DNA from 3 places in the Streptomyces sp. NPDC088766 genome. Region 1 is predicted to be linked to each of the others. Evidence: riboswitches for the same ligand, from Rfam matches in the RefSeq annotation. Region 1 holds a riboswitch; each other region holds the start of a gene.
The links. A riboswitch is a leader RNA that binds a small molecule or an ion and turns the genes downstream of it on or off. The one in region 1 is predicted to bind thiamine pyrophosphate.
Positions count from the first base shown of each region.

Region 2: another riboswitch for thiamine pyrophosphate. It lies ahead of ACIP5W_RS31330 (thiamine ABC transporter substrate binding subunit); the one in region 1 lies ahead of thiO (glycine oxidase ThiO).
Region 3: another riboswitch for thiamine pyrophosphate. It lies ahead of thiC (phosphomethylpyrimidine synthase ThiC); the one in region 1 lies ahead of thiO (glycine oxidase ThiO).

Region 1 is NZ_JBIVKQ010000013.1:113,440-115,696, reverse strand. Features, by position in the region: gene ACIP5W_RS19740 (NAD(P)/FAD-dependent oxidoreductase) at 1-650, opposite strand, end outside; gene ACIP5W_RS19735 (hypothetical protein) at 683-1,033, opposite strand; TPP riboswitch at 1,086-1,197, shown strand; gene thiO (glycine oxidase ThiO) at 1,195-2,257, shown strand, end outside.
Region 2 is NZ_JBIVKQ010000030.1:58,854-61,110, forward strand. Features, by position in the region: gene ACIP5W_RS31325 (ABC transporter permease) at 1-410, opposite strand, end outside; gene ACIP5W_RS31330 (thiamine ABC transporter substrate binding subunit) at 386-1,447, opposite strand; TPP riboswitch at 1,549-1,656, opposite strand; gene rlmN (23S rRNA (adenine(2503)-C(2))-methyltransferase RlmN) at 1,714-2,257, opposite strand, start outside.
Region 3 is NZ_JBIVKQ010000003.1:182,891-185,147, reverse strand. Features, by position in the region: gene ACIP5W_RS06105 (YibE/F family protein) at 1-897, opposite strand, end outside; TPP riboswitch at 969-1,158, shown strand; gene thiC (phosphomethylpyrimidine synthase ThiC) at 1,151-2,257, shown strand, end outside.

The DNA.
Region 1 (2,257 bases):
ACGCGCCGCACGCGCGTGTGGGTGCGCAGTTCGGTGCCGCTGTCGGCGTACCAGGCGGTCATCGCGGCGGCGACGTCGGCGGGCAGGGCGCCGGCCAGCGGCCGGTCGGCGGCCTCGACGACGGTGACCGCGCAGCCGGCCTCGCGCGCGGCGGTGGCGAACTCGGCGCCGATCCAGCCGGCGCCGACGACGACGATGTCGTGACGGCCGGCGAGCACCGGCCGCAGCCGTTCGGCGTCGTCCAGGGTGCGCAGCAGATGGACGCCGGGGACGCCCTCGGCGCCGGGCAGCCGGATCGGTTCGGCGCCGGTGGCGAGCACGAGGACGTCGTACGGGACGGGCCCGGACCCGGTGTCGAGTTCGTGGTCGGCGGGGCGGACCCCGAGGGCCTCGCTGCCGAGCCGGAGTTCGACGTCGAGGCTCTCGAAGTCGACGTCGAAGGCGGAGTGCTCGGCCTTGCCGAGCAGGACGGCCTTGGACAGCGGGGGCCGGTCGTAGGGCTGGTGGGGTTCGGCGCCGACGACGGTCACCGTGCCGTCGAAGCCCTGTTCGCGCAGGGCGACCGCGGTCTGCACCCCGGCCATCCCGGCGCCGACGACGACCACCCGTCGCGCCGCCCGTCCGTCTTCTTCCCGCGTCTGCTCGCTCACCCGGCCACCTTAGACAGCTGACGTGTTGTCAGTCAGCCGTCCTGCTGCGTGATCTGCTCCACCGCACTGGTCCCGCTGCCGGTCCGCGACTCCCACTCCCAGGTCTCGTCGAGGCGCAGCCGCCCGTCGGGCAGCTCGACGACCGTGGACGCGCAGTGCCCGGACGACGTCGTCCCGTCGTGCCCCAGCTGGACGTACCGGAAGTCCAGCCGGTCCCCCTGCCGGGTCCCCACGAGATGCCCGCGGACGACGTCGCCGCCCGCGTAGTCGGCCCAGACCACGCCGTCGCGTTCGCGGTACGTGAAGCGGGTGCGGGTGCCGACCTGACCGGGGGCCTGGTCGGCCACCGGGGCCAGGACCAGGCCGTCGAGCGAACGGGCCACGAGAGGAGACTCCCTTACCGAGACGGAGGACGGGGGGCTAGGGTGGCCAACCTAGAGCACTCGCGGGAGCCCGGACGCACCGGGCTGAGAGGGAGGCTGGCGGCCTCCGACCGTACGAACCTGATCCGGGTCATGCCGGCGAAGGGAGGGGCTGGACGCCCATGTCCTCAGACAAGTCGGACGTCCTCGTCGTCGGGGGCGGCATCATCGGGCTGGTCACCGCGTGGCGGGCCGCGCAGCGCGGGCTCGCCACGGCGGTGCTGGATCCCGCGCCGGGCGGCGGGGCCGCGCAGGTGGCGGCCGGGATGCTCGCCGCCGTCTCCGAACTGCACCACGGCGAACAGACACTGCTCGGCCTGAACCTGGAATCGGCCCGCCGCTACCCGGACTTCGCGGCCGAGCTGACCGAACTGACCGGTCACGACCTGGGCTACCGCCGCTCCGGGACCCTCGCGGTCGCGCTGGACGCCGACGACCGCGCCCATCTGCGGGAACTGCACGCCCTGCAACGGCAGTCGGGGCTGGCCTCGGAGTGGCTGTCCGGCCGGGAGTGCCGGCGGCTGGAGCCCATGCTCGCGCCCGGGGTGCGGGGCGGGCTGCGGGTGGACGGGGACCACCAGATCGATCCGCGGCGGCTGGTGGCGGCGCTGGCGGCCGCCTGTGAGCGGGCGGGCGTGGCCTTCCACCGCGACCGGGCGGAGCGGCTGACGGTGTCGGCCGGGCGCGCCACGGGGGTGCGCACGCGCGCGGGTACGGCACTCGCGGCGCGGCAGGTGGTGCTCGCGGCGGGCAGCCTCAGCGGGCGGCTCGCGGGCGTCCCGGCGGAGGTGCTGCCGCCGGTGCGGCCGGTGAAGGGGCAGGTGCTTCGGCTGACCGTGCCGCGGCGGTACGCGCCGTTCCTGACCCGGACGGTCCGGGCCGTGGTGCGCGGCAGCCAGGTCTACCTGGTGCCGCGCGAGAACGGCGAGCTGGTCGTCGGGGCGACGAGCGAGGAACTGGGCTGGGACACGACGGTGACGGCGGGCGGCGTGTACGAGCTGCTGCGGGACGCCCACGAACTGATCCCCGGCATCACCGAGCTGCCGCTCACCGAGACCCGCGCGGGGCTGCGTCCCGGCTCGCCGGACAACGCGCCGCTGCTCGGGCCGACGGGGCTGGACGGTCTGCTGCTGGCGACCGGGCACTACCGCAACGGCGTGCTGCTGGCGCCGGTCACCGGGGACG
Region 2 (2,257 bases), on a different contig from region 1:
CCGCGCCCGACCAGCGCCAGGAACGCCGTACCGACGACGACGGTCGGCAGGACGAACGGGACGGTCACGACGGCCCGCAGGACCCGCTTGCCGGGGAAGGAGAACCGGGCGAAGACGTAGGCGGCGGGCAGCGCGACGAGCAGGGTCAGCACGGTGGAGGCGAGCGCCTGCCAGGTGGTGAACCACAGGACGTGCCGGATGTCGGACTGCCCCAGCACGTCGAACAGGCGCCCGAAGTGCCAGCCGCCGCCGGAGTGCAGTCCCCGCGCGGTGATCGCGGCGACCGGGTAGGCGAAGAACAGCCCGAAGAACGCGACGGGCAGGGCCATGAGCCCGAGCCGCGCCGCGCTCCCGGTACGCCGGCGGCGGGTGCCCGCCCGCCGGTCTACTTCAGTACGAGCGAGGTCCACGACTTGACCCACTGGTCGCGGTCCGCGGCGATCTTCGCCGGGTCCATCGTCTCGGGATCCTTGGCGGCCGGGCCGTACTCGGTGAACTCGGCGGGCACGGCCGCGCCCTTCGCCACCGGGTAGACGAACATGTTGAGCGGCATGTCCTCCTGGAACTCCTTCGAGATCAGGAAGTCGATCAGCGCCTTGCCGCCCTCGCTGTTCCTCGCGTTGCTCAGCAGCCCGGCGAACTCGATCTGCCGGAAGCAGGTGCCGGTCGCGACGCCGGTCGGCGCGGTCGTCGGCTTCGGGTCGCCGTAGATCACCTCGGCGGGCGGCGAGGAGGCGTAGGAGACGACGAGCGGCCGGTCCGCCCCGGCCTTCCTGCCGCCGGCCGACCCGGAGAACTCCTCGTTGTAGGCCTGCTCCCAGCCGTCGACGACCTTCACGCCGTTGGCCTTGAGCTTCTTCCAGTAGTCCGGCCAGCCCTCGTCGCCGTACTTCGCCGCGGTGCCCAGCAGGAATCCGAGGCCGGGCGAGGAGGTGGCGGCGTTCTCGGTGACGAGGAGGTTCTTGTACGCCGGCTTCGCCAGGTCGTCGAAGGTGGCGGGCGGCGCCAGCTTGTGGTCGGCGAAGTACTTCTTGTCGTAGTTGACGCAGATGTCGCCGTGGTCGACGGGCGTGACCCGGTGCTTGCCGGCGTCCAGCTGGTACCGGCCGTCGACCTGATCGAGCCCCTGCGCCTGGTACGGCTGGAAGAGGCCGTTGTCGAGCGCGCGGGAGAGCAGGGTGTTGTCGACGCCGAAGAAGACGTCGCCCTGGGGGTTGTCCTTGGTGAGGATCGCCTTGTTGACGGCCTGGCCGGCGTCGCCGTCCTTGAGGACCTTCACCCGGTAGCCGGACCGCTTCTCGAAATCGGCGAGCACGCTCTTGGAGACGACCCACGAGTCGTGGCTGACGAGGGTGACGGTTCTGCTCCCGCTCTGGGCGGACCCGCCGTCGTCCGACGATCCGCAGGCGGACAGCGTGACGAGGCCGAGGCCGACGGCCGCGGCCATGAGCGTCCTGGTGTGCACTGGTATTCCTCCTGGAGGTGACCAGGAAGAGACGCGGCCCTGCCCGGGGACCCGCGAGGGGGCTCCCGGGCAGGGCGCAACAGCTCGAGTGATGACCGAACTTCCTACCCAGAATGACCTGGGCGAGGTTCAGAGGGTCTGCGGCCCGGTTGCCGCACTCTCAGCGCTGTGGCGCTCCCCTGTCGGAATATGAAGATGTCTGGTTCATCGCACTGTCCGAAAACATGACAGTACTGACGTCGGCCAGACTACCGCTCGGTGGCGGCGAGCTGACCACACGCCCCGTCGATCTCCTGACCGCGGGTGTCCCGGACGGTGACGGGCACCCCGTGCGCCGCGATGGCCTCGACGAACGCCTTCTCGTCCTCGGGCCGGGAGGCGGTCCACTTGGAGCCCGGCGTCGGGTTCAGCGGGATCAGGTTCACATGCACGGGCCGGCCCCTGAGCATGCGCCCGAGCCGGTCACCCCGCCAGGCCTGGTCGTTGATGTCGCGGATCAGCGCGTACTCGATGGACAGCCGGCGTCCGGACTTCTCGGCGTACTCGAACCCGGCGTCGAGCACCTCGCGCACCTTCCACCGCGTGTTCACGGGAACGAGGGTGTCGCGCAGCTCGTCGTCGGGAGCGTGCAGCGAGATCGCGAGCCGGCACTTGAAGCCCTCGTCGGAGAACCGGTTGATGGCCGGCACCAGCCCGACCGTCGACACGGTGATCCCGCGCTGCGAGAGCCCCAGCCCGTCGGGCGCGGGGTCGGTGAGCGCACGGATCGCGCCGACGACCCGCTTGTAGTTG
Region 3 (2,257 bases), on a different contig from region 1:
CGCCATGACACCCCGCAGCCGCCCGACGACCACGACGGCGACGGCGAAGACGAGGGCGAGCAGGGTCAGCGGGACGCGGCGGTCCACGTCGGTCACCGAGTACTGAAGGTCCTTCGGCGCGGAGGGTTCGTAGGCGACCACGACCTTCTGCCCCTCGTGCAGCTGCCGTGACTGGTCCGGCTGGACGATCTCCGTGAAAGTACGGCCCTTGTCCGCGCCGGTGTCCACGCGGATCGTGGCCTTCTTGCAGGTGCCGCTCGCCTGCTGGGCCGCGGAGGAACCTTCAGCGGTGGAGGTGTCGCCGGTGGGGGTGCCGCCCGAGGCGTTCGCCGACGAGCAGCTGATGTTCTCGACGTTGGAGACCGTCGCCCGCTGCGTCTGCCGGTCGAAGCCGACGCCGGTGCGTTCGTGTGCCGGGGCACCGCCGGGCCACAGCACGACCAGACCGGCGAGCACGGCCACCGCGAAGGGGATGAGAACGGCCGCGATGACCTTGCGCAGATGCTTGGAGACGGGGGCGGCCGGGCCATGACTGTGGCTGTGCCCGTGGCCGCCGCCCGGACCGGGGGCATGGCTGCCGTGCCCGCCGCCAGGACCATGTCCGTGACCATGGCCGTCATCTGAACCGTGCCCGTCACCGGGGCCGGGGCCGTTGCCTCCGCCTCCGCCGGAGCCTTGTCCGCCCTCGTTGCCGAAGCCGTACCCGTCGTCGGGCCCCGCACCCAGACCCGGACCGGCACCCGGACCGGCACCCGGACCCGGACGAGGGCCCGATCCGGGAACGGAACCGCCACTGGGGCCGTGCCCCTGCCCCCGCCCGGGGCGTGCGGCGGGAGGAATGCCCGGACCGCGGGGCTGTTCGGGCGGTGGGAACGGAGGATGGGGTGTCGTGGTCACCGCCCGATCATCGCAAGAACGACCGAGGCCCACTGTTCACCGCGCCACAAAGGGCGCTAGCGTGGAGGCACTTTTGCACACGCGGGAGCTCGGAGCACCGGGCTGAGAGGGCGCTGACCTCCGTCTTTGCGATGTTTCACGTGGAACGTCACCTTCACCGAGTGATGTTTCACATGAATCGCCGGCAGACGGAAGCCGCTGCGTCGACCGCTGAACCTGTTACCGGGTAATGCCGGCGTAGGGAGTAGGTCTCATGACCAACAAGGACGCACGCACGCCTGCCTCCGCGCAGACCTCCGACGAGGTCTCTGTCGACGGGGAGGCCGGGAAGTCCATCGGATGGCACAAGGCGTATGTCGAGGGTCCGCGCTCCGACCTGCGCGTGCCGGTCCGTCAGGTGCACCTCACCAACGGGCAGTCGGTCACGCTGTACGACACCTCCGGCCCGTACACCGATCCGCTCGTCGAGACGGACGTCCGCAGGGGGTTGCCGCTTCTGCGGGAGAACTGGGTCATCGCCCGCGGCGACACGGAGGAGTACGCGGGCCGCCCCGTCCGTCCGGAGGACGACGGGATCAAACACACCTCGCCGCGCGGCGGACTGCGCAACCTCGACGCGGTCTTCCCCGGACGGCCCCGCCTGCCGCGCCGTGGCCGGGACGGGCAGGCGGTCACTCAACTCGCCTACGCACGCCGGGGCGAGATCACGCCGGAGATGGAGTACGTGGCCATCCGGGAGAACGTGGAGCCCGAAGTCGTCCGTGAGGAGATCGCGGCCGGACGTGCGGTGCTGCCCGCCAACGTCAACCACCCGGAGATCGAGCCGATGATCATCGGCAAGCGGTTCCTGGTGAAGGTCAACGCCAATATCGGCAACTCGGCGGTGACCTCCTCCATCGAGGAGGAGGTCGAGAAGATGACCTGGGCCACCCGATGGGGCGCCGACACGGTCATGGACCTGTCCACCGGCCGCAACATCCACACCACCCGTGAGTGGGTGCTGCGCAACTCGCCGGTCCCCATCGGCACGGTGCCGCTCTATCAGGCGCTGGAGAAGGTCGACGGCCGGGCGGAGGAGCTGACCTGGGAGATCTACAAGGACACCGTGATCGAGCAGGCCGAGCAGGGCGTGGACTACATGACCGTCCACGCGGGCGTGCGCCTGCCGTACGTCCCGCTGACGGCGAACCGCAAGACCGGCATCGTCTCCCGTGGCGGCTCGATCATGGCCGCGTGGTGCCTGGCCCATCACAAGGAATCGTTCCTCTACGAGAACTTCGAGGAGCTCTGCGAGATCCTCGCGGCCTATGACGTCACGTACTCGCTGGGCGACGGGCTGCGGCCCGGCTCGATCGCGGAC